Regions from separate parts of the Anaerofustis butyriciformans genome, predicted to be linked through region 2. Evidence: predicted binding sites of a transcription regulator. Region 2 holds the regulator's gene; the other holds the start of a gene.

Region 1 (16,410 bases), on a different contig from region 2:
TCTTTTTTCTTTTTAACTTCTACAGGTACGATTTCATCATCGAAAGCACCTGCTTCTTGAGCAGCTACAGCTTTTTGTTGAGAATTAGCAGCAAATTCATCTAATTCTTCTCTTGATAAATTCCATTGTTCAGCAATGTTTTCAGCTGTAATACCCATATGATATTGGTTAAATGCATCCCATAAAGCATCATTTACCATTGTATCAACTAAAGTACCATTGTTCATTCTGTAACCATAACGACCATTCATTACTGCATATGGAGCCATTGACATGTTTTCCATACCACCTGCAACAACGATATCAGCATCCCCTGCTTTAATCATTTGTGCAGCCATGTTTACACAGTTAAGACCAGAACCGCAAACTACGTTTACAGTAACAGCTGGAACTTCAATTGGTAAACCAGCATTGATTGAAGCTTGTCTTGCTACGTTTTGACCTAAACCAGCTTGGATAACACAACCCATATATACTTGATCAACTTGATCAGCTGGAACATTAGCTCTCTTTAAAGCTTCTTTTATTACAATTGAACCTAATTTTGCAGCAGGTGTAGTGCTTAATGTACCGCCCATTGTACCGATTGCAGTACGACAAGCACCTGCTATAACTACTTTATTTGCCATTTTTTTTCCTCCTAAATTTAAACTTTAATCATAGCAAAAGGCAAAGCTATGAACTTATATATAAGCCGGTATATATTACCAAACTTTTATAAACTTAATTATTTAAACCCCTATAAATAAAGGTTTTATTTATATTTTGATTATATAATAATATCAAAAACTTTACAATATTATTTATTTATCTTTATCCATTTTTTCACGTAAATGCATAGATAACAGTGCTAAAGAAGCAGCTGTATTTTCATGCTGAACAAGAATATTATCAGGAACTACCAAGTGAGATGGAGCAAAATTCCATATAGCTAAAATCCCACATTCAACAAGCATATCACATGCATCTTGAGCTTCATTTGCCGATACTGTTATTATACCGATATGAATGTTATTTTTTTTGCATACATCATATAGCTTGTTTACATGATAAATTGGTTTACCTTTAAATCTCTTACCGATAATGTCCTTATTTACATCGAAAGCAGCAACAATTTCAAGTCCATAATCCGCATATCCGTTATAAGAAAGAAGCGCTCTTCCAAGCTGTCCTGCCCCTATTAATACGGCTTTATCCGTTTCATCATAACCAAGGAAATTTTTTATATCTCCTATTAACGTATCAACGTCATAGCCAAGCCTTGGTTTACCTCCGGTAGAACTTATTGCCGCCAAATCTTTTCTGACTTGGACTTCATTCAATCTCAAATCACTTGCAATTGTCGGAGAAGATATGTTTTTTATATTTTCTTTCTTTGCCCAATTAAGATAATTCAAATAAGAAGGTAATCTTTGGAGAGCTTGTTTTGAAACAGAATTTCTTTCCATTTTATATGATTTTCCTCCTTATATCAGTATTTTTTTATCAGTATAATTATACTGATATATAAAGTTTATGTCAACCAAATTTAATTTAAATTTAAAATAAAAAAAAGATTCCCACAATCTTATTTTGTGAAAATCTTAAAGTTATCAATATTAATTTCATATCCAAAAATATTAATAATATTACTTTCATTATTGCTATCTTCAGTGCTGTTTTGGTCGAGAAAAACACTTGTTTCATGTTCTTTAAAACTATCATAATACATATTTTTTAGATAACAGAACATATATATTCCTGCTATAATTATCAAAACAAGAAAAAAAATCATTGTTTTAAAAGAAATATTTCGTTTATACATATTATTTCATATCCTCTTTTATAACCTCTCCAACTACTCTTCCAAGAAGCTTTGCCGAATATTTTGCTTCTTCCAAATTATTTAAATTACTCCCTATTTCAAAAAGCAGACTGTTTGGACTTAACCACTGATTGTATCTATATGGTTCTCTTTTTATTATTCCAAGATTAATATCAGGATACATACTGCTAAACTGTTTATTTATTTTATTTGCAAAACTTAAATTTTTACTAGAATTTTTGTGATTCATCCCGAGAACAGTCATAACTTTTGCAGCAGACTTACTTCCAACCTTCCCATTATATTTTTCATTATTATTAGAAGAAGGAAGTCCGTCTCTATGTATATCAAAAACGTATTTTATACTTGGATTTTCTTTTAATATTTTCTCTGCACTCTCAAGAGAATTATCGTACGCTGCATTATAACTTGGATAATCATGTAAAGAAGTATCATGAATACAAATAATACCATATTCTTTTTCTAAAACTTCTGCCATTTCCTCTCCTACACTTACCATATTTTCGTCATTTTCTCTTGAACGATAAGTTCCTTTTGAAGTTTTGTCTTTAAAAGATTCTGTAGCATGAGTATGATATATTAAAACAAGAGGTTTCCCATCATTAACTTTACTTACGGTTTTATCATCATTCATCTTTTTATTTGCAATCTTAAGCTCGCTACTATTTGATGTTTCTTCTTTATCTTTATCTACTTCAACTTCTTCATACCCCATATCATTCAAAGATAGACAAGGCACTGTAAGAGATAAAATATTTTTCGTAAAACCATAAATACTTCCTGTTTCTTCATTGCTGTTTGATTCATCATTCATTACTACAACAGTTTTTTTTATAATGTCTTTAAAAACAGCCGTACCGTTAGTCTTCTCCTCTATTTGACTCTTTATACCAAAAGGAATCGAAAAATTAAAAATTAATAAACATATTAAAATTAACCCTTTGTTTTTAACTAATCCACTTAACACTTGTTCACCTTTTCCTTTTAGAAAATAATAAGACTTAACAATAAAAAACTTTGTATATACTTGTCATATTAAAATTAGAATTTAATTAAAAATATATAATTTTAAATATTATGGTGCTATAATTGTTCTGCTTAAAATATGTACATTTGAGGGGATGAACATATTTAATATAGAAGGAAAGAGGAAAATTATCTATGCTAGGCATGAATTACAGATTAAAAGATTTACATGAAAAAAATAATCCTATTAAAGTCGGCATAATAGGTGCCGGACAAATGGGAAGAGGTTTAATAAGCCAGTTATACAAAATGAAAGGAATGACACCAAGCGTTGTATGCGACATAGACGTAAATAAAGTTTTACATGCATTTTCAAAATCAAATATTACAGAAAATGATTATGTCATTACAAACAATTTATCACAAGCAAATGATGCTATCAAAAAAGGTAAAATTGTAGTAAGCGAAGATAAACAAATTGCTTCTTTTGTTGAAGCAACAGACTGCGTTGTTGATGCAACAGGGTTTACTGATATAGGAGCAGAAATTGCAATTGATACAATAAACAATGGCAAAAACATTGTAATGCTTGATGTTGAAGCAGATGTTGTTGTTGGTCCTATTTTAAAAAGAAAAGCTGACAAAGCAGGTGTAATTTATACAGGAAGTGCAGGAGACGAACCTGGGGCAGTTAAAGAAATGTTTGACTTTAGTGAAGCTTTGGGCTTTGATATAAAAGTAATAGGAAAAGGAAAAAATAATGAAGTTGATCACAGCTGCACACCTGACAGTATAAGAGATTATGCAATAAGCAGAGGCGTAAGCCCTAAAATGCAATGTTCTTTCTCCGACGGAACAAAAAATATGGTTGAGCTTTGCTGTATGGCAAACTCTACAGGACTTGTTCCAGATGTTAGAGGCGGACATGGCCCAAAATGTGACATTAAAAACCTGGATAAAGTTCTTTGTTTAAAAGAAGAAGGCGGTATTTTAAACAATTATGGTGTTGTAGAATGGGTAAATGGTATTGCCCCTGGTGTATTTGTAATAGTTTCATCAGATCTTGAGTTTATACATCATGAAATGCAATACTTAAGAATCGGAGATGGTCCAAATTACGTATTATACAGACCTTATCACTTATGCGGAATGGAAACACCACTTACAATAGCAAGAGCAGTTTTAGATAAAGCACCAACAATCGTTCCTATGGATGGTCTTGTATGTGAAGCTATAACAGTTGCAAAAAAAGATCTTAAAAAAGGAGAATCAATAGACGGTATCGGAGGTTTTTCTACTTACGGAACAATTGATAAAAGAGAAGTTGCAAAAGAACTAAATGCACTTCCAATAGGTCTTATAAATAAAAACACAAAAATGGCAAAAGATGTTAAAAAAGGTGAAATTATAACTTATGATGATGTCATCTTGGATGAAGATTCTTTACTTGTTAAACTTAGAAGAGAACAAGATAAGATTTGGGAATAATAATAAATTAAAAGACAAAATATAAATTATATTTTGTCTTTTTTTATGTAAACTGTCGGTTTACCTTTTTCTCTTATAAGTAGATAGACTATTTATTTATAATGAATTAAAATATATCTATAATAATTGGTCAAGGAGAAAAATATGAATTCAAATATAGGTGAAAAAATAAAACAAAAAAGAAAAGAAAAAAACATGACACAGCAAGAACTTGCAAAAAAATTAAATATTACAGATAAAGCTGTGTCAAAGTGGGAAAGGAATTTATCATATCCTGACATTTCAATAATACCTCTCCTTTGTGAAATTCTTGATATGGATACAAATGATTTTTTAGGTTTAGAGCAAAAAAAGTTAGATTTTAAAAACTTAAACAAATCAGACTTTTCAGAAATGATTAACTTAACAGCAAAATGCGTGGGATTAGCTCTTGGCATTGGAGTACTTGTTTTAAATATATTAAAAGAAATATCTGTAAACGACAGTATAATATTATTAAGCCTTTGTATAGTGTGTTTTGGTATTGTGCTTTTACAAAAAAAATAAGACTACCTAAAAGGTAGCCTTATTTAAATTATCCTTCAATCGCTATAGTTTTCTTTTCTTCAACTTGTTTTTGATCTTTTTTAGGAACATTTAATTTCAAAATACCATTTTCGTATTTAGCTTTAATTTCATCTTCTTTAATTTCAGTTCCTATATAAAAACTTCTTGAACAAGAACCACTATAACGTTCTTTTCTTATATATTTTCCGTTTTCGTCTTTTTCATCATTATTTACATCTTTGCTTGCGCTTACTGTTAAATAACCATCTTTCAAATGAGCTGAAATTTCATCTTTACTAAATCCAGGTAAGTCAATATCTACTTCATAATTTTCTTCATTTTCTTTAACATCAGTTTTCATTAAATTTGTTTCTTGTTTGTATAGTGGATTTTTACCACCAAAGAAATCTCTATCCAAAGACAAGTCCATTAAATCATCAAATAAGTTTTCTCCAAAAATACTAGGTAACATCATAAGTCATTCCTCCTCTTCTTAGACATTCTATCTATGTCACTAGTTTTTTTGAACTATGGGGTTTGAATCTTTCTGAGGTTCTCCTCTTTGTTCAAGTATAATATATCACTTTTTGTTAGCACTGTCAAGCCTTGAGTGCTAATTTTTTTAATAATTTTTTGGAAAACCTTTAATAAGCCTAATTTTATAAGCTTTTTCAGGCTTTCCAATTTTTGATTTTTTTTCAATAGAATACTAGGTAATCCCCCTATAATATCAATCACGTAATTTAAACTTCATCTATTTTATTTAAGAACAATATAAGCTACTATTCATATATCTTTTTATAATACAAAAACACACTTAATTAACTTTAAAATATATTAATATGTACTTATTTTAATCAAATAGTTAGATTTTTTTAATTTAAAGCTATTATTCCGTAATGTTAAGTGATCTCCATCTAATTGAACTTACTTTTTCATAAATATATCTTTCATATATATAATAGAATAGAAATGCAAAAATAATCCCTATAATTGTATCTGCAATTCTTAACAAAATAGCCGATTGCAATCCATATATTTGAGATGCTATCATTAAAGCTCCAAAACAATTCAATGCTGTCTTATATTTATAGTCCACACAAAAACCTAAACAAAATCCTCCAAAAGGACCTATCATACTATGTAATTCCATAGGAAGTAGGCAATATACAAAATAAAACAGAACCGACCCTGCTATCACACCTATAAATCTTTGCATGAATCTCTCTTTTATTTTTGACTGCTTAGAATACTCTGAAAGCAAAGAACCACAAGCAAATCCGTCCCACATAAACCGCTCAATGTTAAAGGCAAGACCTAATGATAATATTGCACTTACACCCATAGACATTCTAAACATCCATTGATATTTAAACTCTTTCATATCCATCTGTTTTATTTTTTCGAAAAAGCTAATATCTGTGTTTTTATCTCTATGTTTTACATAAAAAATCAGTCCGCATATAAAAAATCCTGTAATAGTAAGATAAATTCTATATATAAAATCTTGCCCATATACCGGATTTCCGGAAAGATAAATATAAGCAAAACTAAATAACCCTCCATTGCCCGTCTCGGGTTTATCACAAGTAATAAATAAAATGGCAAAGAAGGATATAAAATGAATAATAAATCCTAACAAAGGAAAAGCAATATTTGCAATTACAGGAGAAACAAGCAAAAGAAAAAATACAAAAAATAATGTTACTAATGAGTCCCTAATGATGTAACCAAAATCAACAAATCGTACACCTAATAATATACAAAATATAGCAACTGCCATAGGAGTGTTTTTACTTCCAAAAATAGAGGTCAAGCCTGAAATAAACGCTATAGCAAACAACACAATCAATATGGATCGCATGAACATTCCGATACCTAACTTTATTTTTTCTTTTTTTGAAGTTTTTTTACTCATTAACGTTTTAGTCACCTGAGGATCCCATTGAAGAATATCATAGAACTTCATTCTTTTCCTCCTTATAGATAACCATCGTTTTGTTTGCTTTTGAAATCAGACTGAATAAAGTTTCAAAATCCTCCCCCATTTCCCTATATAAATCATAAAATTTTTGTAACATAATCTCAAAGTCATTTTGTAGAGCTTTTTCTCCTTCACTTGTCAGATAAAGAGCATAGCTTCGTTCATTGGTAAATTTCTTTTCCCGTTTAACACATCCTTTTTCATAAAGACTTTTTAAACAGCGACTAACTGCTTCTTTTTTCATCCCTGTTACTTTACTTAAATATAAAGGAGTGCAGTTATCCTTACTCAGATAAACCCATGCCAACAATTCTCTTTCACTGGATGTCAAAAATTGTTTTTGTTTTTTTGTTAGCATCACTCTTGCAAACTGATGTAGCTCTTGATGTATAGTTAACATTTCCTTCCAATCAATCATATTATCTCTCCATTCATATAGTTAACATTGTTAATTATATGAATGTTTATTTCATTTGTCAATATCTAACTTTTTCTAAAAAATCACGATACATGTGTTTAAAATCTAGCTTGATATTTAATATGAAATAAGCAAATTCCATAAATACTTATAAAATAATCCAAATATAAAAATAAAACCATAAAATATAGTAGAACAAACCTACATTAAATAAACTATGATATGATTGATAATATTTTCAAAATAAAAAACAGCCCACTTAATCTTTTTTATGAGCTGTTTTATATTCAGTGTATATCATTCTTGTAATAATATTTATGACTTATCTATTTTTTATTTGTTTAAATAAAGCTAATGAAACGATTCCCGCTAGTGATACCAATAATAAAGCATACCAAACAAAAACATTTGTATTATCACTTGTTGATACTTTTTCAGATGTATCAGATTGATTAGTATTATCGGTTTTATCTGTATCACTTGGTGGTACATTTTTTTCAACAACATTTACGATAATATCTGTTTCCACAACTTGATAATTTTGAGTATCAGCTGGTGTATAAATGGCTTTAAAAGCATGTACACCTGATCTATCAGCTATCTGATTTTCATCTTTCCATGAAAAACCTTTAGGAAGCTTTATAGTTGAAAGAGATTCCCCTTTTTCAATAGTTATATTATTTGGAATTTCATATTCGGGAACGGCTTTTTTAATCTCGAAAGTTTTAACAGTTTCCAAACCCACATAGTTTCTATTTTCTTCTACTGTTGCCTTAACATACCATATTCCTGCATTTGTTGGAACTGTTTCTTTATAGGTGCCATCTTCCTTATCACTATACGAAAACTTAACTGTACCGTGTTTTGCCACTGCGATAGGAGAATTTTCTTTTTCTCCGTAAGCCCAGTCTGAAATAGCAAGCTCATCTATCCACTCATTTGACATTTTACTTATAGTAAATTCCAGTTCATCAGAAGCACCATTATAGTTATTATCAGCTTCTACACTTGAAATAACCTTATAATTCCCTGCGTCAATAGGAGCAGATTCAATTTGAATCCAAGAATTATTATCTTTTTCAAACCATCTAATTGTATAATCTTTACTGCTTCCTATTTTATCTATATCAGGAGTATTTACAGCATTTCCATCAAATTCTTTATCAAGACTCTGGTTTTTAATTGTAATCTTACTATCAGCTTTAGAGCTATTAACTGTTAAATTACGTTCTACATAATGTCCCTGTGCATTATATCCTTCCACATTTGCAAAGCCATATTCATCTTCATAAGCTGAAACATCAAAACGAGCAAGATATGTCTTTCCTCCTACAGAAACCGCGGTATCTTCATCTGACCATGTCCAGCCATCCGGTAAATTAATATCCAACAGTTTTTGTCCATAAACAGCAGTTAAATTAGTTGGAGGATTTATAATAGTATTTCCATCAATATACGCAGTTGCTTCAGGTAAAGAAAGATATACATCACTATTTGGGGTACCTTGAATAATAAAGCCATTATCTGTTTTTGTTATTTGTAATGCCTCTAATACATTTAAAGCCATAATTTTATCAATATAATCATCCGGTAGATAATAGCCTTCGTTTACTTTAACTTCGATAGGTTCAATACTACCCCTTACACCTGTTTGAGAACCATTATTGGATGTAATATTCATACTAACTCCAGTTTTGAATTTTACATTAATATCTCTTTTATTATAACTCGCCAAATTTGCATAGGTTATTCTATCTGATGTTGTTTCTAACCAAACCTTGCAATTTTCAAATGAAGATAGAGAATCAGAAACTTCACTTGCAAACAATAAGTCATTATTAGATACTTTTTTTTGCCCATGCCCCTTCACTGTTTTGCACAACAAGATAGGTGTTATCATTTGTAATACCACTTACTGAAACACTTTTATATTCTCCGCTGAGTGTTGCAGTACCTACATTTCCTTGATATCTAATTGTAAAGGCACCATCACCATCAGTATCAGATAATGTCATAGAACCATCAGATGTTGCCGGCATCGCAGCAGATGCAAAAATAACAGATGATAAATCCAATTCAAAAGCAGGAGCTAACCCACATGGTTGTTCAACAGCTCGATCCGATGTATAAGAAGAGCCTCCAATATATCCATACCATGTACGTGCTGCACCTGGTAAAGTCCCTTTTGATGTACGTAACCAGAAAGTTTTTGGTCCACAATAGTTTCGATCAACACGAAGACCATTATTTAGATCCTGATTTTCTTCGACATAGACGTTTTTACCAACAGTTATATAATCATCTTTATTAAATCAAGAACAATATCCAAGATATAAAATATCAGTTGTAGAATAATAAGTACTATTTCCTGTATCTTCAGTATAAACTGTTGTTTCTTTCATTAGTTTTTGCTCTGAACTTGAAAAAAAGCTTTTTTGCAATTCATCTAATCTATCCCTTAACGGACTTCCACCGTAATGACTTGCATTTACTTTTGTAATACTATTTCCATTTGGATATTCACAGTTCCAACTTGGATCATAGTCTTTCTTCATATAACCAACTATACCATCGGATCCAAATTTCACACCATCTTCCAATAAAGTTGTACTAAAAAGCGTCATACTATTATCACTTTGACTACCTGCTATCCACCACTGCTGATTGTTATTCCCAAAGTATACTTTTGCAGGATTAACCGAACCATCAGTATCATCAGTATTAAACGACCTCAACTGAGAAACAGTTGCAAACTCAGTAATACTCGGACTTTCTGCTGCATAAACATTTGTATTAAATTGAAATACGATTGTTAGCATAAACATAAAAGCGAAAAAATTAATTCCACTCTTTTCCAGTTATGTTTTTGTTTCAATTAAAACAGCCCCTTTCTTTATTTAACTATTTATCCATTCATTATTAAAGCACATACATAACAAATAATTAAAAATAGACTTTTTATTATATCTTTATAATAAAATCAAATACTTATCTTATTTTATCGATTATTTTTATTTGTTTTCCATTTGTTAAAATAATTTATCTGCATTAACATTCTATTTAAAAATTATCAATAATTTTTCTTTTAGTATAATAAAGAATCATAAAAAGAGAATAAAATATACTTAGAAAATATTTTTATGCTGTTCCTCTACACTATTATTAAATATATTTTAACATAATTATTTTTTCTTGAGTACACCCGTTTTTGATGAAAAATGGGGGATATATAATTGAATTTTATTTGTCTTTTTAGTTAAGATAATAAAAATTATAATAAGGAAATATTATATTTTATAATATTTTTATCATTATATTAAATCTTAAAATTGTTTACTTGTTTTTAATATTGTTGTTATAAGCATTTATACATATACTTAATAGAAAATAAAATAAATATATGTTAGAAATGCATTATAAGTATTCTATATATACAATTTTTAACATGTTACATTTCAACGATTTTTCTAACAGTATTTGCCGTCCTTATAGTTAGTTTTTTACTGATATCGCCACTTGCTGTTTTAGACCACCAGTTTGTCTTTTGATAATCTTTACGAACAAAAGACCAAAAGATGACATTTTTATAATTTTGAATTTTTTCTAATCCTCTCTTAGGCTGTCCAATCTTTTCATAAACATCATCAAAAGTCATAGGTGGAATAATAAAAATTAAATTATCATAAATCTCTTTATTATCATTCCCCCACCATTCAGGCACATTTTGTAAAATATCAACAAGATCTTCTTTTGATAAAACTAAAACAGGAATATCCAAATTAAATTGATTTTTAATCATCATCTCAATTTGTTCGCTAAGTTTTTTCGTGCTTTCTTCATTACTTGTAAAAATCACATTACCACTATTCAAATAAGTTTTTACATCTTCAAAACCAATTTCTTCAAAATATTTTCTTAACATTGCCATTGGCACTTTATTTTTTCCGCTTACATTAACACCTCTTAATAAGGCAATATATTTTTTCATATAATAAATCTCCTATTTTTATTTAATAAAAATTATATCATTCTTCTCATATAAATTTATAACATAAAATTAATCAAATAAAAAAAAGAGATACCCCAAAGTATCTCTTATAAAGCTCTCTTTTCATATATTTTAACCGAAACAAAATATGATACTATCCATAAAAGAGCGATTAAAACTAAATACACAAAAGAAGGTATATTCATAAAATAATTTATTAATTCAACACTGCCTGATGATTGAGAAAAAAGTCCTCCACCAATTACACCAATAATAACACAAATCAAAATCGTTCCAAGTCTTCCCTTTTCAGCACCAAATTTAAAATTAATAGGTAGATTAATTGAACTTATTATTATCGCCATAAGACAAAATGGAAGTATAATATTAAAAGAATCTACAATGCTCATTGCATAACTTGAATTTATAAAATAAATAATAATATTTACAAATTCATATAAAACAGACATAAATATTACACCGCCTAATGACAATATATATTTACTTAATACCATTTCTTTTCTTGTATAAGGCATTGTTATCGCATAACTTTCCCATTTACTCCTCTCATCTAATGCCATAATTGTAGTAGGCAGTAAAGAGAAAAATATTATTGAAAAAGCTAAGAAAAAATATCCGCTTTCTGTATAAGATAAAAAAACATATACTACACAAAAAAGTAAAATAAATTTACATTGCTTTATAAGTTCATACATATCTTTTAAAAGTAAACCTTTCATCTTATTTTCCCTCCTTTGCCATAAAAACAATAATATCTTCAATGGTTGGTTTTTCTAAATTAAATACAGGATTAATTTTTTCTTTTAAAACTAAAGCTTCTACTCCATAAGGAGATTTCCTTAGTCCAACAATACAGTCTGAATCAACATTTTCAAAATCATCTTTTGAACATTTTAATATTCTGTAATTATCAAGAAGCACATCTTTTTCCTCTACAAATAACATTTTCCCTTTATGAATAAAAGCTATATAATCACAAAGCTTTTCAAGGTCAGAAACAATATGTGAAGAAATTAAAATTGAGTGGTCTTCCTCTCTTGTGAATTCATAAAACAGCTCTAAAATTTCATCCCTTACTATTGGATCAAGACCACTTGTTGCTTCGTCTAAAATAAGTAATTTTGCATCATGACTCAATGCAACAGCAATCATAAGTTTCATTCTCATTCCCCTTGAAAAATCTTTAAAAGATTTCTTTAAAGGCAACTCAAACTGTTTCATATAATTAAAAAATGTATTTTCATCCCAATTTTTATATGTGTTTTTCATAATGGAATTAACCTGTTTTGGGTTAATACTTTCAGGAAAGTGAGCTTCATCAAGAACAACGCCAATATCTTCTTTGGTTGCTTTAAAATTATCTTTATTATTCTTACCTAAAATAAATATTTCTCCATCATCTCTTGTAATTGCATCAAGAAGTAATTTTATTGTCGTACTTTTCCCGGCTCCGTTTTCTCCGATAAGCCCCATTATACATCCCATTGGAAGTGTAAAACTTATTTTATCAAGAGTAAAATCACTATACCTTTTTGTCAAGTTTGTTACCTCAATCGCATTCATCGTTATCCTCCGCAATAATATCAAACATCTCATAGATGTCTTCTATTTTTAATTCATTTATTTTTGCCAGCTCCAATATCTCTTTAATATGAAATTCAATCTTTTTTAAGTTCTCTTCCTTAATTAGTTTTATGTTCTTTTTATTTACAAAGGAACCTTTTGCCTTAACCGTATAAATGTATCCGTCTTTTTCAAGTTCTTCATAAGCTCTTTTGGTGGTTATAACACTTATTCTTAAATCTTTTGCTAAATTTCTTATAGAAGGAAGAGAATCACCTTCTTTTAATTTACCGGATACAATCATGTTTTTTATTTGTATATATATTTGCTCATATATTGGTTTATCGTCTATATTACTTATAATTATATCCAAAGCATTCATCCTTTCTTTGTTTTCTGTATATATATAATATATACAGTATAATCAGTTTTGTCAAGTAATTTATAAAATTTCATTGTTATTCGTTTACAAATATAGTATGATTATTTTAAGAATAATAATAAAATTTTTATGGAGGGAAATTATGAAAAAATTATTTAAGGCTGTTATTATTTGTACGTTAATTTTATCTTTATTTTCTTTAACAGGCTGCGGAGGAAAAGAACAAACGGTAATATTAAAATGTGATTATGCCGCTGGAGTAGAAATACAAGCAACTTTACATGCAAAGGGGGATACAATAGACAAAATCAAACAAGTAACATCAATAGATATTTCTAATTATTCAGATAAGCAAATAGAAAGTTTATATAATCAAAATGATATATTAAAAAAACAATTTGAATCAATTGAAGGGCTAACCTATGACATAAAAGAAGAAAATAAAGTAGTATATGAAACTATAGAAGTTACATTTACAAAAGATAATATGAAACAACTAGCTAATGCAAATATTTTTATAACTAATGGAAGTAATGTTAGTAAAATATCTTTAGAAAAAACTATAAAACAATTTGAAAGTCAAGGATTTGAAATTGTTGAACAAAAATAAAAAAGGTAAGATTAATTTCTTACCTTTTATTTTTTTACCCTTGGAAGTGACCATTCGTATTTTTTTGATAAAACTCTAATTAAAATTGTAATCAATATACCTATAATCAAGGAAAAATTCGAATTAATTCCATTCTTTAAAAGAACGATATACACCCCGCCTCCCAGTATTGCTGCAAGTGCATATATCCTCTTCCTAAGAACAAAAGGAATATCTTTAACCATTATATCTCTAAGTATTCCACCACCTATACCTGTTATTACACCTATAAACATAATAAGAAAATTATTATCACTATATCCACTATACATTGCAGTGTTTATTCCAAGAACAACAAAAACGCCAAGTCCTATACTATCAAAAAAATTTAAAGCATTATCAAATATTTTCCTATTTTTTTGTATATATTTATATTTATAATATGAAAAAATAAAAATTATAAGAGAAGATATTGCAGCCAAGGCCGCATAATTACTACTTATAAACATTGTTGGAGGATTTATTGCAAGTATCAAATCTCTAATAACTCCTCCCCCAAGAGCTGTTGTTACGCCAAGAACAACTACTCCAAAAATATCTAAATCTTTTTCTATAGCCACCATTGCACCTGATATTGCAAATGCAATTATACCTATGATTTCACATATATTTACAAGCTGTTGAGTAAAAGTATATTCCATATTATATCCCTATTAATTACCTATTATGTCATATGGAGTAATCAACCCCATAAGCCTTTCATTTTCTTTTCCGTTTTTTGTAATAAATATTACACCTATTCTTTTGTTACTTTTATAAGCTTTATAAAGTATATCTTCTAATTCAATCATTAGTGTATGTTCATTTGTAAAAATAAAACTACCTGTTATGGTGTTATCCAAACTTAAATATTTCTTTATATGATAAAATTTTGTATTTTCGTTTATTTCATTTATACCTTCATCCAATACACATTGAAATACCGTACTTTCTCCAAATACTCCTCTAACAAATCCTTTATCATCAAGAATAGGTATATAACTAATTTGATTTTGCTCCATTTTTCTCATATATTCCATTATATTATTACCAATATTTGCACTTATTATTTTACCAATGGGTTTATAAAAATCAACAACTTTTTTTGGTGATTCTATTTTTTTTATAACACTTTCCAAAAGTTCTATCATCGCTTCATTTGGCTCTATGGCATACTCATTATTTATTTTAGGATTATGCTGTAAAATATTTCTTATTTCCTTACAATACGCAAGTTCTCTTCTAATATCTTTATAGCATTTTAAATTCATTAATCTTGTAATACTTTTTCCATCCTTTGGAAAGCCGTATTCTAATACTGCTATTTGTTCAAGCTTAGTATAAAGTTGTATAAATTTTTCCGTACGATTCATTTTCTTATCCTTTTATATTAATAAAACTATTTCTTTGTTATTATACTTAATTTATAACAAAAAAAGAGGTATTTGAAAATACCTCTTTTAAAATTAATAATGAACAACGATTGGATATCCTGCCTCAATGTTATCATAAACGATTCCTGCTTTACTTGGCGGCATGTTTACACATCCATGACTTCCCCCACCCTTATAAATTTCTCCGCCAAATGTACTTCTCCAATTAGCATCATGCATTCCGATACCTCCGTTAAAAGGCATCCAATAAGTTACAGGAGAAGCATAATCGCTACCGTCAGCATTTTGACCTTTTAAAGTAACATGCATTGTCTTATATTTTAATATATAAACACCAGGAGGAGTATCATATCCTGCATATATATTTCCTGTTACAACAGGCATTGAAATAATAAGTTTTCCATCTTTATATAGCCACAATGTCTGATATGTTAAATCAATTTCAACGTAACTATCTCCAATATCGTTAGCATTTTTATATCCTTCTTGGGAATATTTAGGTTCTCTTGTGATATCTTTTTTATTCTTTAGCTCTGATATTAATTTCTCTGTTTCTTTATCTTCATCTATAAAGTAACCATAATCCCCACCACTTACAGTTATTTTTCCTTGTTTTGCTGAATTAAAAGTATGATCTGACCAAGCAGTATCATATTCTTGTGCAAGTTCATGAACAAAATTTTTAACACTTTCTTCATCAACTTTTAATTCACCAATACTGAAATTATCATATAGGTTTTCTTCACTTATACCATACATTTTTAAAATATCAACTTTATTTACTTCTACATTTCCGCAGTACATTTTATATGTAATTGATGGTATGTCTAATTCTCTTAAATAACTTTGCTTTTCTAAAAGCTCTTTATCTGTAGATAAAATATCAGGTTTAACATAGAAATCTTCAGGAATAAAGTTCATAGAAAATTTACCACTTGAAATATATTTTACTATTTCTTTTGTAAGTAATTCTTTATCAATATTATTGCCGTAAACTTCCTTTACTATATCAAAGTTAGCACTTTCCAAGTTAATATAAGCATTTTTTGTTTTTGTTATTTTACCTGTTAAATTATAAATATCTAGAGAATTTATTTTTTTATTAAATTCATCAGGTATTTTGCTTATACTCATGTTAATTCTAATATTATCACTAAATAAACCTATTTTTATTAAGAAAAATTCAAATTTACTTTTATTTAATATA
Region 2 (16,410 bases):
ACCAAATCTCTTTTCACCAACAAATTCAGGATACCATTTTACAGTATTATTTGCTGCAACAAGGTCATCTCTAAGTTTTGTCATTTCAATATACCAACTTGGTTTTCCGTAGTATAACAATGGAGTTTTACATCTCCAGCAATGTGGATAGTTATGTTCAATTTTTTGTTTCTTAAATAACATATCATGCTCTTTTAGATATTTAATAATATCTAAATCTGCATCTATAACAAAAGTACCCTTCCATGGAGTTTCAAGGAATTTACCGTCTTCACCAACAGGATTTAATACAGGTAAATTGTATTTTCTTGATACATTGTAGTCGTCTTCCCCAAAAGCAGGAGCAATATGAACGATTCCTGTACCATCTTCAGTAGAAACGAAATCACCAAGGATTACATAATGCGCTTTCTTGCCGTTTGGAACTTTTACGAAATCAAGAAGTTGTTCATATTCGATATATTCAAGGTCTTTACCTTTCATTTCTTCCATTACTTCATATTCGTCACCAAGAACAGTATTAGCAAGTGATTTTGCAAGAATGAAAGTTACTCCTTTAGATTTTACTTTTACATAATCAATATCAGCACCAACACAAAGGGCAACGTTTGAAGGAAGTGTCCAAGGAGTTGTTGTCCAAACTAAGAAATATTCATCTTTATCTTTTATTTTAAATGCAACATAAACAGAATTTGTTTTAATGTTTTTGTATCCTTGAGCTACTTCGTGAGAAGCAAGACCAGTACCACATCTTGGACAGTAAGGAACGATTTTATGACCTTCATAAATTAGTCCTGCATCAAAGAATTCTTTTAAAATCCACCAAACTGTTTCAATGTAATTATTGTCAAGTGTAATATATGGGTTATCAAGATCTACAAAATATCCCATTCTCTTTGTCATTTCTCTCCAAAGAGCTTCATAAGTAAATACACTTTCTTTACATTTTTTATTAAATTCTGCAATACCGTATTTTTCGATATCACCTTTTCCGTTCATATTTAAAGTTTTTTCAACTTCAATTTCAACAGGAAGTCCGTGTGTATCCCATCCTGCTTTTCTTTTAACTCTGTAACCTTGCATGTTTCTGAATTTGCACACGCTGTCTTTTAATGTTCTTGCAATAACATGGTGAATTCCAGGTCTGCCGTTAGCTGTAGGAGGACCTTCAAAGAATACAAAGTTTTCACATCCTTCTCTGGTTTCAAGAGACCTTTTAAGAATATCAATATCTTCCCAATAATTTGATATTTCTTTTTCCATGTCTTTAACACTGTTTTTATTCAAATCTTCAAAAACCATATCTTACTCCATTCCTAAATTTATATTAAAAAGCTTGTAATATTGCTATTTTTTGCTTTTCCTTAAAATATAATTTTAATATATTGTAATTATTACTGTCAAGAAAAATAATAAATCTATTTTAAAATAATATCTTTAATCTGAATCGGTGTTTTTACAATATGTATAGGATTACTTTCTTTAATCTCAGACAAATCACCATATCCATACAAAACACCCATAGTAGCAATGCCGTTTTCTTTCCCCCCGATTATATCCGGTTTTTTATCTCCTATCATAATTGCACTGCTTTTGTCTGATACTTCCATTTTATCAATGCACATTCCAACAAAATCGCTTTTGCTTCCTCTTGTTTGATATAGATTATTTGCAATAAAATGATCGAAATAATCAAGTATTTCTACATGTTTTGCTTCTATCAATGCGGAATCTTCGGGCTGGCTTGTCGCTACTGATAATTTTATATTATTCGCTTTAAGCATTTCCAAAGTTTCCCTCATTCCATCAAAAAGTTTACATTCATAAACGCCTTTGTCAAACATGTATTCGTTACTTACATCTATGGCTTTTTTTGCTTTTTCTTCGCTTAGCCCGTATTTTGTTACAAGAGTTCTTGCAAAGGGAGGTCCTATTAAAGATTTTACTACTTTGTCATCTTCAATGATTCCCGCATATCTTAGTCCCTCTTGAAACATTTTTACCGTCCCTTCAGCAGTATCAATAAGAGTTCCATCTAAATCAAAAACAATATACTTATACATATCCATTCTCCAAAATTTAATTACCTTTCAATTATATAATAAAAACGCCTTAAAATAAAGGGGTAAGAGTATCAGAAGATTAATAAAAAAAGACCTTTTTAGAAAGGTCTTTTATATTTTTCTTTTTCTGTTTTATATAAATTATTTCCTTTTGAATCTATTGCCACAATAACGGGAAAATCCTCTACATATAATTTTCTAACGGCTTCGGATAATAACTCAGGATAAGCTATAAGCTCAGCTTCTTTTATACATTTTTTTATTAAAGCTCCACATCCTCCAACTGCCGCAAGATATAAAGCATTATTATCTTTAAGGCTTTTTTCTACTTCGTCGTTTCGCTCCCCTTTTCCTATAATAAGCTTTAATCCTCTTTCAAGTAAAAACGGAGTGTATTTATCCATTCTTGCAGATGTTGTAGGTCCGCATGAACCTATTACTTCCCCCGGTTTTTCGGGACATGGACCTGCATAATATATACACTCTCCTTTTATATTAAAAGGAAGCTTATCGCCATTTTCCATTGTTTCCACCATTTTTTTATGAGCAGCATCTCTTGCAGTATAAATATATCCCGTTAAATATAATTTATCCCCTGCATTTATATCCATGATTTCATCATCACTAAGTGGTAATTTTACTTTCTTTTCCATATTAAATCTCCGTTTCCTTATGTCTTGATACATGGCAACCTATATTAACACTTACAGGCAGACCTGCAATATGAGTAGGATAAGTTAGAATATTTACTCCAAGAGCTGTAGTGCTTCCGCCAAGTCCTCCGGGGCCTATTCCAAGTTTATTGATTTTATCAATAAGCTCTTCTTCCATATTTCTATAAAACTCATCTTCATTTTTATGATTAATATCAAGAAGTAAAGCTTCTTTTGCCATTAATGCAGCCTTTTCCATTGTTCCTCCTATTCCAACTCCAACAATCATAGGAGGGCAAGGCTTGCTTCCTGCCTTTTCAACTGTTTGTAAAATAAAATCAACAACGCCTTCATATCCATCTGCTGGTTTTAACATCTTTGTATCACCGCAGTTTTCACTGCCAAAACCTTTTGGCATAACTTTTATTTTAACCTTGTCACCTTTTACTACGTTATAATATATTATCCCAGGTGTATTATCTTTGGTATTTTCTCTTCTTAAAGGACAACCTACAACACTTTTTCTAAAATACCCTTCATCGTAAGCTTCTCTTATAGCATCGTTTATTTCATCATAAATGTAATTACCAGTAAAGAAAACTTCCTGACCTACCTCCAAAAACACAAGGCACATACCTGTATCTTGACATATAGGGCAGTTTTCTTTCGCTGCAATATCTATATTATCGTTTATAACACTTAAAAGTCCTCTTCCAATCTCTGACTTTTCTTCTTTCTCACTTTCAATCAAAGCATTTTTAATATCATCTCCAAGAAAAACATTTGCTTCAAGGATAAGTTTTTTTACTTCTTCTTTTATAATTTTAGTATCTATTTGTCTCATAATAACCTCTAAAAAATTTATATATTAGAGTATAGCACAGGTATATTTTATTTTCTACTTTTCATCACAAAGTTATTTCAAATATTATTATGTTAAAACATAATAATATAGTATAATAATATAAATGAAAAGGTTTAATTGAAAACGTAGAATAAATGAAAGCGAGAAAAGATATGGCTGATAATATTATTATTCAAAACGTCAGTAAAATTTACGGCAGCAAAGAAAACGAAGTAAAAGCTTTGGATAATGTTAGCTTTGAAATCGAAAAAGGCAAATTTACGATTATAGTGGGACAAAGTGGCGCAGGAAAAACAACACTTCTTAATCTCCTTGGAGGAATGGACACAATCACAAAAGGAAGCATAATCGTAGATGGCAAAGACTTAAGCAAATTAAGCGAAAAAGAACTTACCTCATACAGAAGATACGATGTAGGCTTTGTTTTTCAGTTTTATAACCTTGTTCAAAACCTTACTGCAAAAGAAAATATAGAACTTGCAACTGAAATATCAAAATCTAGCATATCTGCAATGGATGCTCTAAGAGATGTAGGGCTAGAAAAAAGAGCTGACAATTTCCCGTCTCAATTATCCGGCGGAGAACAACAAAGAGTATCAATAGCAAGAGCTCTTGCAAAAAATCCTAAATTATTATTATGTGATGAACCAACGGGAGCACTTGACTATAAAACAGGAAAATCAATATTAAAACTACTTCAAGACATTTGCTTTATGAACAATATTCCCGTAATAGTGGTAACCCACAACCTTGCATTAACGGAAATGGCAAATAAAATCATAAAGGTAAAAAACGGACAAATTGAAGATATTATAATTAACGAAAATGTTAAAAACGTCGAAGACATAGAATGGTAGAATTTTAAATAACAACATATGAAGGTGCCTTAAATGAAGACATTAATAAAAGACTTATTAAGAGAAATCAGACTTACAAAAAACAGATTTATATCCATTTTATTAATCACTCTTCTTGGAGTGTGCTTTTTTGTCGGGCTAAGAGTAATAGGACCGCAAATGGAGTATACGGCAAATAAATATTTTGAAGACACCAGCTTGTACGATGTAAGTTTTATGTCCACATATGGTTTTAGTAATAAAGACATAGAAGCGATAAAAAACGATAAAGACACAAAAGATATTTTTGCCACATATTCAACAGATCTTCTTTTAGGTCATAACGACAAAAGCATTGTAGCTAAGGCTTATGGTATGCCAAACAAAGAAGATATCGTAATGATGGATTATGAACTTATAAGCGGAAGTTATCCAAAAGAATCAAATGAATGTGTAATATCAGATAATTATTTAAAAGCAAACAATTTAAAACTCGGAGATACTTTAAAAGTAGAAGATTATGAAAGCGTAAAAATAAAAGAAAAAGAACTAAAAATAGTAGGAACAGCAAGCTGGTCATATTACATTACTGATGATGATTACGGCTCTTCAAAACTTGGAGACGGAACAATAAACACATTCTTAATATTAAGTATGGATGCTTTTGACAGCGATTACTACACAGACTTATACGTAAGTTTAAAATCAACTAAAGATATAAATTGTTTTAGTGAAGAATATGAACAAATCATTACGGACTACAAAGATAGAATAAAAGAAACAACATCTTTAAGAGAAACTCAAAGGTTACAAGAAGAAAAAGACAAAGCATATAAAGAAATAAACGATTCACAAAAAGAGCTGGACGAAAAGAAAAAAGATGCTTACAATGAATTATCCAGTGCAGAAAAGAAACTTAAAGACAGCACTTCTAAACTTTCTGATTCTAAAAATGAACTTGAAGATCAAAAGTCCATTTTAAAAAATGAAATTGCAAATGCAAAAGCTGAACTAAACAAAAGCGAAAAAGAACTTGAAACTAAAGAAAAACAAATAAATTCAGCAAAAGCAGAATTAAAAACAGCAAAAGAGGAATTAGAAAAACAAGAAGAAGAATTTTATAACTATGTAGCTTCATTAACAGAAGAGGAAAAAGAAGCCTTAAAAGATATTCTTTCTAAACAAGAACAAGAATTAAAAGATGCAAAAACGGAATTAGAGACAAAAGAAAAAGAATTAAGCATCGCACAAACTCAAATAACAAACGCAAAAAAAGAAATTAAAAGCGGATACAGCGAAATAGAAAAACAAGAAAATACAGCAAACAAAGAATTTGCAAACGCATCTTACCAAATAACATCAGCACAAAAAGAAATTGACAGCGGATACAGCGAATACAACAAAAACAAAGAAAAAGCAGATGAAGAATTTGCAAATGCACAAAAAAAAATAGATGATGCAAAAGCAGAAGTTGAAGATATGGAAGAAGTTAAGTGGTATACACTTGACAGAAACACAAACGAAAGTTATTTTAGCTACGCAGAAAATTCAAAAAAAATAACATCAGTCGCAAAAGTATTTCCTTTAATATTCTTCCTCGTTGCAGCACTTGTATGCTTAACAACCATGACAAGAATGGTTGAAGAAAAAAGAACGGAACTTGGAATATTAAAAGCTTTGGGATTTGGCAAATTTGCAGTAAGCATGAAATTTATTGTTTATGCATTCCTTGCAAGTTTTATCGGCAGCATTATAGGACTTATCATAGGTTTTACATTTGTTCCAAACATGATTTACGAAGCATATAGAATTTTATATAAAACACCTGAACTTATCCCTGTAATTTATCCTAACTACATCGTTATTTCTCTTGTAGTAGGTGTGATGTGTACGGTTCTCAGTGCTTATGTAGCTTGTAATTCAGACTTAAGAGAAGTTGCAGCAAGTCTTCTTAGACCAAAAGTAATGAAAAGCGGAAGAAAAGCATTACTTGAAAGAATTCCTTTTATTTGGAACAGATTAAGCTTTAAATGGAAAATAACAATAAGAAATCTTATGAGATATAAGAAAAGACTTATAATGAGCGTTGTAGGGATCGGCGCATGCTGCGGACTTTTAATCGCAGGATTTGGGCTTAGATATTCAGTATCTTCAATGATAGATTTACAATATACCCATGTAAGAAATTACAACATGGAAACATCTTTGGACAGCGATGTATCTACAAAAGAAATAAAAGAAATTGAACAGGAATTTAATAATAACAGTGAAATAAAAGAAAGCAAACTATTCTATCAAGATACCTATGAAGTAGACGGAGATAAAAAAAGTTATAATTTCTCTTTAATGGTTCCGATAGATACTGATGCAATGAACAACTATATTTACTTAACCGACTACGAAACGGAACAAAGCTTAACTCTTCCTGATAATGGCATTATAATAACCAGCAGATTAAGTGAAATAGCCGGAATAAAAAAAGGCGACACAATTAAAATAAAAGATATGGACGGAAAAGAATATCAAGTTTCTGTAGCAGGGGTAGTAAATAATTATATTTACCACTATGCATTCATCAGTAAAGATTATTATGAACAATTAACAAATGAAGATGTAAATGCAAATCTTATTTTATCAAGACTTACAAATAATGATGAAGAAACTTATGATAATCTAAGTAAAGAAATTTTGAAAAACAAAAATATATTAAGTGTTGAATTTAATCAAAGAACGGCAGAAGGATTTTCTCAACAGCTCGACAGTTTGGATTTTGTTATTGTTGTAATAATTATCGCAGCAGGGATGTTAGCATTTATAGTAATGTTTAACCTTGATAATATTAATGTAAGTGAGAGATTTAGAGAAATTGCAACCATAAAAGTTTTAGGATTTTATAATAATGAAGTAAACTTATATATTGTAAGAGAAAATATTATACTTAATATAATCGGTATAATAGTAGGATGCTTAATAGGAAAATTCTTCCATAAATACCTTATGAACACAGTTGCTGTTGACTTCGTACAATTTTATAATGATATTTTAATATCAAGTTATATATATGGCGTAGTTCTTACGATTGTATTTGCGGTAATAGTAAATATTTTCTTAAACAGAACACTGAAAAAAATTAACATGGTAGAATCACTAAAAAGCGTAGAATAAAAAAAGAGAAGTTTAAAACTTCTCTTTTTTATAACATCCAAATAACATAAAGCAAAAAAAAGACTTCATAAGAAGTCTTTTTATTTAAAGTTATCTTTTACCTTATCCCAGAAACTTTTATTTTGTTCATTGTTTTTATCACTTGAAAGTTCCCCGAATTCTCTTAACTTAGATTTTTGTTTTTCTGTTAAGTTCTTAGGAACTTCAACTTTTATTTCAACATATTGGTTACCTTTGCCAAAACCGTTGGCATTTTGAATACCTTTATTTTTAAGTTTAAATACTTGACCTGATTGTGTTCCTTCAGGAATTTTAAGTTTAACCTGTCCATCAACCGTAGGCACCATTATATGATCCCCTAAAGCTGCTTGAACAAAAGTTATCGGTATTTTGCAATAAATATCGCTACCGTCTCTTGTAAATATTTGATGAGGTTTTACAGTTATGTAAATATATACATCTCCGTTAGGACCTCCGTTTTTACCAGCTTCACCTTCTCCTCTTAAAGGAAGAACGCTTCCGGTATCAACACCTGCAGGAATTCTAATTGAAATAACTCTTTCTTTTCTTACAGTACCGCTACCGGAACATGTAGGACAAGGTTTAATAATTTTCTTACCTGTACCATTACATTCACTACAAGTTTTTACTGTTTGAACAGTTCCAAACAAGCTTTGTTGAGTTACTCTTACTTGACCTGTACCATGACAAGTTTCACATGTTTTAATGTCAGCATCATTTACAGCCCCCCTGCCTGCACAGGTTTCACAAGTTTCTGTTCTTTTTAATTTAATTTCTTTTTTACATCCAAAAATTGCGTCATTAAAAGATATTGAAAGATTAACTCTTAAATCTCTACCTTTTTGACGAGCATTTTGTCTATTTGCACCTGAAGAAAATCCGCCGCCAAACATTGAACCGAAGATATCACCAAACATATCTTCAAATCCACCAAATCCGGCACCGCCGAAACCGGCTCCACCGCCCATGTTTGGATCAAAAGCAGCATGACCGAATTGATCGTATTTGGCTTTTTTATCAGCATCAGATAAAACTTCATAAGCTTCGTTTATTTCTTTAAACTTTTCTTCTGCTTCTTTATCACCAGGATTTCTGTCAGGATGATATTTCATAGCAAGTTTTCTATATGCTTTCTTTATATCAGCTTCGCTGGCACTTTTATCTACGCCCAAAACCTCGTAATAATCCCTTTTTGCCATTATCATCTACTCCCTTTTAAATTTGAAAAGCACCCTGCAAAGTATTTACTTAGCAGGGTGAAGTTGTTTTAATTATTTATCGTCATCATCTACTACTTCATAATCTGCATCAACAACATTATCATCTTGTTTTCCAGCATCGCTTGCACCTTGAGCATTTGCACCTGCGTTTTGTTGGTTAGCTTGATCAGCATATAATTTTTCTGCTATTGGATATAAAGCTTCACTTAATTTTTCTGTTGCTTTTTTAATTGCTTCTGTATCAGAACCTTCTAATTTTTCTTTTAAGTCTTTAATTGCATCTTCAACAGGAGCTTTTTCTGTATCTGTCACTTTATCGCCAAGATCTTTTAATGTCTTTTCAGCATTGTAAACTGCTGCATCAGCATTATTTCTTGTATTAATTTCTTCTTCTTTTGCTTTATCTTCGTTAGCATATTGTTCAGCTTCTTTTACAGCTTTATCAATTTCTTCTTTAGACATGTTAGAAGAAGATTGGATTACAACGTTTTGTTCTTTTCCTGTACCTAAATCTTTTGCTGTAACATTAACGATACCATTAGCATCAATATCAAATGTTACTTCGATTTGTGGCACTCCTCTTGGAGCTGCAGGAATTCCTGTAAGTTGGAATCTACCTAATGTTTTATTATCGGCAGCCATTCCTCTCTCCCCTTGAAGAACATGAATATCTACTGCTGTTTGACCATCTGCAGCTGTTGAGAATACTTGGCTTTTCTTTGTTGGAATAGTTGTGTTTCTGTCGATTAATTTAGTGAATACTCCACCAAGAGTTTCAATACCAAGTGATAATGGAGTTACATCAAGAAGTAATACGTCTTGAACATCCCCTGCAAGTACACCACCTTGAATAGCAGCACCGATTGCTACACATTCATCAGGGTTGATACCTTTATCAGCTTCTTTTCCTGTGATTCTCTTAACAGCTTCTTGAACTGCTGGAATTCTTGTTGAACCACCAACAAGTACTACTTTATGAATATCGCTTGCTGATAAACCAGAGTCAGCGATTGCTTTTCTTACAGGTTCCATTGTTGCTTCAACAAGGTCTGCTGTAAGTTCATCAAATTTAGCTCTTGTTAAAGTTACGTCTAAATGTTTAGGGCCAGCTGCGTCCATTGTAATGAATGGAATATTGATTTGAGCTGTTGTTTTACTTGAAAGTTCAATCTTAGCTTTTTCAGCACTTTCTTTAAGTCTTTGCATTGCCATTTTATCGCCGCTTAAATCAATACCGTTAGCTTTTTTAAATTCAGAAATTAGATATTCAATGATTTTATTATCAAAGTCATCCCCACCTAAGTGGTTATTACCGTTTGTTGCTTTAACTTCAAATACGCCATCAGCAAGTTCCAAGATAGATACATCGAATGTACCACCACCAAGGTCGAAAATCATAACTGTTTGATTTTCTTCTTTATCAAGACCATAAGCAAGAGCTGCTGCTGTTGGTTCGTTGATAATTCTTAAAACTTCAAGACCTGCGATTTTACCAGCGTCTTTTGTTGCTTGTCTTTGAGCATCTGTAAAGTAAGCAGGAACTGTAATAACTGCTTTAGAAACAGTTTGTCCTAAATAACTTTCAGCATCTTTTTTCAATTTTTGTAATACAAAAGCTGAAATTTCTTGTGGTGTATATTTTTTACCATCAATATCAACTTTATAATCGCTTCCCATATGTCTTTTAATTGAAGCAACTGTTTTTTCTGGGTTTGTAACTGCTTGGTTTTTAGCTACTTGACCAATTAATCTTTCTCCGTCATTTGTAAATGCTACTACTGATGGAGTAGTTCTTGCGCCTTCTGCATTAGCTATAACAACAGCTTCCCCACCTTCTAATACTGCTACACATGAATTTGTTGTACCTAAATCGATACCTATAATTTTTTCTTTACTCATTTTAAATCTCTCCTTTTTATAAAATCTATTTTAACTTATTAACTTTGACCATAGCCGGTCTTAAGACTTTTTCTTTATAAACATATCCGTCTTGAAAAACTTCAAGAACAATATTATCTTCTTTATCTTCAACCTTGTCAACTGCTACCGCATTGTGTTTGTTTGGATCAAATGCGGTATCAATAGCTTCGATTGTTTCAATTCCTTCACTTTTTAACAGTTCACTTAATTGAGTGAATATCATGTTAACACCTGCATAAAAACCGCTTTCTTTATCCTCCTCACTTTCAAGAGCTCTTTTGAAGTTGTCAATTATAGGAAATAAGCCTTCTGCGAATTTAGATGTTGAATAAATAATCATTGCTTCTCTATCTTTTGCTGCTCTTTTCTTATAATTATCAAAATCGGCTAAAATTCTAAGATAGCTCTCATTTAATTTATTATATTTTTCTTCAAAGCTCTCTTCTTTCTTTTCTTCTTTAACTTCTTCTTTTTCCTCTATTGTTTCATTTACTTTTTCTTCTTTTATCTGTTCTTTGTTTTCTTCTTTCTTCACTTCTTTTTCTTCATCTTTCATATTTTTTTGTTTTTCTTTTTCTTCTTTTTCTTTTCTAAGCTCATTTATATCTTTAATATTACCATTATCCATTTAGCTACCTCACTTTTCAAATATTTTTGAAATATGCTTTGTCAGTTCATCACTTAAAACATCAAGTGTTGAAATAGCATAATCGTAATTCATCCTTGTAGGACCAATAACACCGATTGTTCCTATTGTTTTGCCGTTTAATTTATAATCGGCAGTTATAATCGAACAATCACTAAAGTCCTCAACTTTGTTTTCATTACCTATAACTATATGAATATCTTTATCATCATCAACAGCAGATAATATTGCATTTTCCAATTTATCTTTACTGTTTACCGAATCAATAAAGTGTTTAGCTTTTTCCAAATTCTCGAATTCCGGATAGTTTAATATTTTGCTTACTCCTTTAGAATAAATCTTTGAAGAATGCGCCTTTTCAACTAAACTTCTAAATACAGGCATTATTTCCGATAAAATTCTGTTTTCATCTTCACTTAAACCGTCAATTGCTTTACCTAGAAGTTCAATTACTTCATTTGCAGGTCTGTTTCTTATTATTGAAATAAGGAAATTATTTATTTTTTCTAGCTGCTCTAAAGTAACGCTGTCTTTTAACCTTATCTCTGCATTTTTGATAAGACCTTCTTTTGTTACGACGATAATCATGACTCTTTTTTCTTCAATGTAAACAAGTTTTACGTCTTTTACATTTAAAGATGAAAGTCTTGGAGCCATAACAAGAGAAGTATAATTCGTCATTTTAGTAAGAATATTAAGTGTTTGTTCTATTGTTTTATTAAGTTCAAACATATAATTTTCATACTCAGCTTTAACAACATCTCTTATTTTTTCATCTAAAGCATTTTTCTTCATAAAGTTATCGACATATAATCTATATGCCGTAGTAGAAGGAATTCTACCCGCAGAAGTATGAGGTTTTATTAATAAGCCCATATCTTCCAAATCGGACATTTCATTTCTGATAGTTGCAGAAGATACACCAAGCTTATATTTTTTTTCAAGAGTTCTTGAACCAACAGGTTCTGCTGTTTTAATATAATCATGTATTATTGCATTTAAAATAATAAACTTTCTATCTTCCCAGTTCATTTTCCTTTCTCCTTCTTATTAGCACTCTTTAAACATGAGTGCTAACACTGTCATAAATATACCACCACGACTATACTTTGTCAATAGATTATTTAAATTTATTTTCTATTTTTAATGAAATTTTAATATTACAAAATGATTTATTTAAAACTTATATAATTCATTTATAAAAACAAAAAAACTCCCATAAGGAGTTTTATTTTGCATATGTTCTTGCACCATCCATAAGGATAATTTCGCCGCTTACATAAGTTGCCATATCACTTGATAAGAATGCTGCCATATAAGCTACATCTTCAGGAGTACCAAGTCTTCCAACAGGAACAGTAGCGATTTTTTTCTTTGTCATTTCTTCATCAAACTTATTTAACTGTTCTGTTTTTATAAGAGAAATTGCAAGAGTATTACATCTTATATTTTCACTGCCATATTGAACAGCCATATATCTCGTAAGTCCCATAAGCCCTGCCTTAGCAGAAGAATACTGAGGACCTCCGCCCATACCTGAATACATTGCAGAAGAACCTATATTTATTATACTTCCTCCACCGGCTTCTTTTAATAAATCCAAACCGCCTGCCATTATAGAATAAAAAGAACCGTATAAGTTTGATTTTAATACACTGTCAAGATATTCAGGGGTAAGCTCATCAATTTCAAATACCTTAGAGCCACCCGCATTATTTATAATAATATCAAGTTTACTAAACTTATTTTTAACATCCGATAGAACTTCTTTCATCTGCTCAAAATTACCAACATCACATTTATAGCATAAAGCTTTTCTTCCCATATCCTCTATTTCTCTTACTACCTCCATTGCTGCTTCATCTCTTGAAAGATAAGTAAAAGCTACATCTGCTCCACAATCTGCTAATGTAAGACAAATAGCTTTTCCAACGCCTCTGCTTCCTCCTGTAATGAAAGCTTTTTTTCCTGTTAAATCAATTTGCAACATATCTTTTCTCCTATATATTTATATATTATTATTAATTTCCCTCACTAATACCGTAAAGACCTTTTTCATCAACTACCTCAATACCACCTCTATATAACTTTATGTACCCACAAGAAACAAAATGTTTAAGCATTCTGCTTACAACTTCCCTGGCACTTCCTAGGTGATTTGCAATTTGTTCATGAGTCATATTTAGTTTTTTATCATCGTTCATATGGTAAAGAACAAACTCAGCAAGCCTTTGGTCAAACTTCTTAAACATAACTTGTTCTAAAAGCCACATCACATCAGAAAATCTTGAAGCCATTATTTCATTTATATAATTTGAGAAAACTAAAGACTCTTTTGAAATCCTATTATATATAATTGTAGGAATTATTATGACTTCGCTTTCTTCCATCGCATCTATAAACACATCAATTGAGATATCTTTCATGACACAAGATGCAGACATTAAACAAATATCCATATCATTTAGATAATAAAGGCTTATTTCTCTTCCACTCTCAGAAACCATATATGCTCTAAGCTTACCTTTTTTTATAAGTACCAAACCAAGACAGCTTACATCATTGTCATGAACAGCATCATTTTGTTTAAATGTTTTATATTCAATATTATTTAAAATAAGATTTTTATGTTTTTCTTCCATTTTGTCCCATACGGGAATTAAATCAGAAAGAGTTTCTTCTATATTATTTGTTTCCATTTTCTTTCCCTTTTTATTTTTGTTCTTTTAATTTTTTAGTAAAAAAATGATAAATGAAGAGCAAACTATAAGCATCATACCCCAAAACATAATATTCTCTTTGTCTGAAGTATCTATACTGTTTACAGGTTGATTTTTGTCTTTATTTTTATTATTATTTACATCTTCGACTTCCATATTTTCACTATCTTTTATATTAACACTCTTCTTTACTACACCTTCATAATTTCCTTTAAAAGTTATATAAAAATCTATACTTTTATCTGTTATCTCTTTTTTAATAACATAATCAATATCTTTTGTAAGAGTAAGTTGTTTACATTTATTATGTAGATATAAAAATCTACATTCTCAGCGCTATTCCATTTGAAGTAACAACAGAATCTTTTTCATCTCTATTTTGATTTTCATTTGCAAAATATATACAACACCTACATTTAATATTAAAAATAAAGTTAAAAGTGTTACTAATAATCTTTTCATATCTTTCTTTGCCAATTATTATTATTTTATTTTATAAAACATTATTATGTCAATAAATTTATAAATTTCATCTCTATGTGACTTAGTCACTGTATTATATTTTTATTTATTTATAATATAATCAAAGATAAGAAAAGAGGTAAATAAAATGAGTGTAATGAATTTAACAAATAAAACATTTAAAAGTGAAATTAATGATGACAAATTGGTAGTAGTAGATTTCTGGGCTCCATGGTGCGGACCTTGCCAAGCTTTTTCACCTATAATTGATGAAGTAAGCGAAGAAATGGATGATGTAAAAATATGCAAGGTAAACGTTGATGAAGAAAGAATGCTTGCAATGAAAAATAGAGTAATGTCAATTCCTACATTATTAATTTACAAAAATGGAAAACAAGTAGAAAGATCTCAAGGCAGACTTTCAAAAAATGAATTAGTAGAACTAATTAACTCATTAAAATAATAAAAAAATAATATATATATTCCCCTAAAAAATAAAATTGTTTGTAAAAAAAAAGAGCATAAGCTCTTTTTTTATTCATAATCAACAAATATAAGAGGATTAATACAATCTTTAACATCTGAAGATGTCCTTATTTCAAAATGCAGATGGTGCCCCGTAGACGAACCGGGGTTTTTATCTTTCTCTGGATCTCCGCCTTCTTTTCCTATCACATCTCCCTGCTTTACTTTCTGCCCTTTTTTTACACTTATTTTTGATAGATGAGCATAAAAAGAATATATATCATACTCATGTTTTATTTTTATGTAATTTCCATACCCTTCTTTATCACACCCCACTTCAACAACTTCTCCATCTGCTGTTGCCTTTATGTCATCATGCCACTTTGCTCCAATATCAATACCGTTATGTTTTGTTTTTTTACCTGTTATTGGATGAACTCTATAAGAAAATTCGCTTGTAATAACTCCCTCCACAGGTTTAATAAAATCAGATTTTTCTGCCTTATATTCTATAAGTTTTGCTTCATTTTTACTTATAATATAATTTTTATTAAACAAATAAAATATTGTATCAATATCATTTAATACAGGATATAAAATAATAAAAGTAAAAAATAAATTTAAAATAAAATATAATACTTTTTTATAAAATTTTCTTTTAATGCTTAATTTTCTTTTCATCAATTAAATATATGAAATAAAAATTTAATTATACTAAAAAAACAGGCATAGCCTGTTTTATAAATACTTTTTTAGTTCATAAAAATTCTGCTCTTCTATTTCAAGAAGTTCTTTTGCAAGATCAACAACTCTTTTGTCGCTGTCTTTATAATCTCTTATTTTCTTTGTTATTTGAACTATACCCATTGTACTGCCTTGCATCATCATTCCGGCAAGATGTTCAACAGATTTGTCCTTTATTGTTTCCATTTTTATCATTAAATAACTTTGAAGTTCTGAAAAATAAGATAAATCTTTTACTTCCTTGCCCATATCATTCATTACTTTTATTACTTTTTTAACAAAAGCATCATAAGTTTCTTTCTCATGAACAAGTTCGTCTCTAAATCTTAAATCTTCGTTAACATCTATTAAGTCTTCAATAGATGTTGAACCCATTTTTGCATTTTTATAAATAAATTCCAATAATCTAATACTGTTATCCATGCTAACTTCCTTTTTTATTTTATTATTAAAAAAGAAAGCACTTTTTATTCATAATATTTTCCGTTATATTTATTTTTTAAAAAATCAATATTTTCTTTACTGTCTTCAACATAAGGTATATTAAAATAATCAAGTATACCTTTTGCAATTGCAACCCCGTATTCATATATGTTATTTATGATAAAATCGCTGTCTTCTGGATTATCG

Evidence for each region. Region 2 encodes HrcA, which represses chaperone genes, less so after heat shock. Its sites were predicted from a motif close to TGTTAGCACTCNNNNNNNNNGAGTGCTAACA; they were not measured.
Region 1: the regulator HrcA is predicted to act here: its motif matches at 5,414-5,444, upstream of V2W16_RS08930 (Hsp20/alpha crystallin family protein).

Annotation. Positions count from the first base shown of each region.
Region 1 is NZ_JAYFFH010000007.1:755-17,164, reverse strand. Features, by position in the region: gene V2W16_RS08960 (acetyl-CoA C-acetyltransferase) at 1-629, opposite strand, end outside; gene V2W16_RS08955 (redox-sensing transcriptional repressor Rex) at 804-1,448, opposite strand; gene V2W16_RS08950 (hypothetical protein) at 1,568-1,804, opposite strand; gene spoIIP (stage II sporulation protein P) at 1,806-2,792, opposite strand; gene V2W16_RS08940 (NAD(P)H-dependent oxidoreductase) at 2,987-4,279, shown strand; gene V2W16_RS08935 (helix-turn-helix domain-containing protein) at 4,424-4,825, shown strand; gene V2W16_RS08930 (Hsp20/alpha crystallin family protein) at 4,854-5,300, opposite strand; gene V2W16_RS08925 (FUSC family protein) at 5,715-6,794, opposite strand; gene V2W16_RS08920 (MarR family winged helix-turn-helix transcriptional regulator) at 6,781-7,227, opposite strand; gene V2W16_RS08915 (MBG domain-containing protein) at 7,550-9,127, opposite strand; gene V2W16_RS08910 (hypothetical protein) at 9,066-9,302, opposite strand; gene V2W16_RS08905 (hypothetical protein) at 9,540-10,046, opposite strand; gene V2W16_RS08900 (DUF1697 domain-containing protein) at 10,676-11,215, opposite strand; gene V2W16_RS08895 (ABC-2 transporter permease) at 11,323-11,955, opposite strand; gene V2W16_RS08890 (ABC transporter ATP-binding protein) at 11,957-12,799, opposite strand; gene V2W16_RS08885 (GntR family transcriptional regulator) at 12,786-13,172, opposite strand; gene V2W16_RS08880 (DUF1307 domain-containing protein) at 13,324-13,791, shown strand; gene V2W16_RS08875 (trimeric intracellular cation channel family protein) at 13,818-14,471, opposite strand; gene V2W16_RS08870 (hypothetical protein) at 14,484-15,182, opposite strand; gene V2W16_RS08865 (L,D-transpeptidase family protein) at 15,276-16,410, opposite strand, start outside.
Region 2 is NZ_JAYFFH010000003.1:133,548-149,957, reverse strand. Features, by position in the region: gene ileS (isoleucine--tRNA ligase) at 1-1,302, opposite strand, end outside; gene V2W16_RS06075 (HAD hydrolase-like protein) at 1,419-2,063, opposite strand; gene V2W16_RS06070 (Fe-S-containing hydro-lyase) at 2,162-2,716, opposite strand; gene V2W16_RS06065 (fumarate hydratase) at 2,718-3,560, opposite strand; gene V2W16_RS06060 (ABC transporter ATP-binding protein) at 3,734-4,438, shown strand; gene V2W16_RS06055 (FtsX-like permease family protein) at 4,472-7,582, shown strand; gene dnaJ (molecular chaperone DnaJ) at 7,663-8,802, opposite strand; gene dnaK (molecular chaperone DnaK) at 8,875-10,722, opposite strand; gene grpE (nucleotide exchange factor GrpE) at 10,748-11,371, opposite strand; gene hrcA (heat-inducible transcriptional repressor HrcA) at 11,381-12,421, opposite strand; gene V2W16_RS06030 (SDR family NAD(P)-dependent oxidoreductase) at 12,618-13,379, opposite strand; gene V2W16_RS06025 (Crp/Fnr family transcriptional regulator) at 13,411-14,088, opposite strand; gene V2W16_RS06020 (hypothetical protein) at 14,116-14,265, opposite strand; gene V2W16_RS06015 (hypothetical protein) at 14,446-14,586, opposite strand; gene trxA (thioredoxin) at 14,699-15,034, shown strand; gene V2W16_RS06005 (M23 family metallopeptidase) at 15,106-15,717, opposite strand; gene V2W16_RS06000 (hypothetical protein) at 15,775-16,203, opposite strand; gene V2W16_RS05995 (N-acetylmuramoyl-L-alanine amidase family protein) at 16,248-16,410, opposite strand, start outside.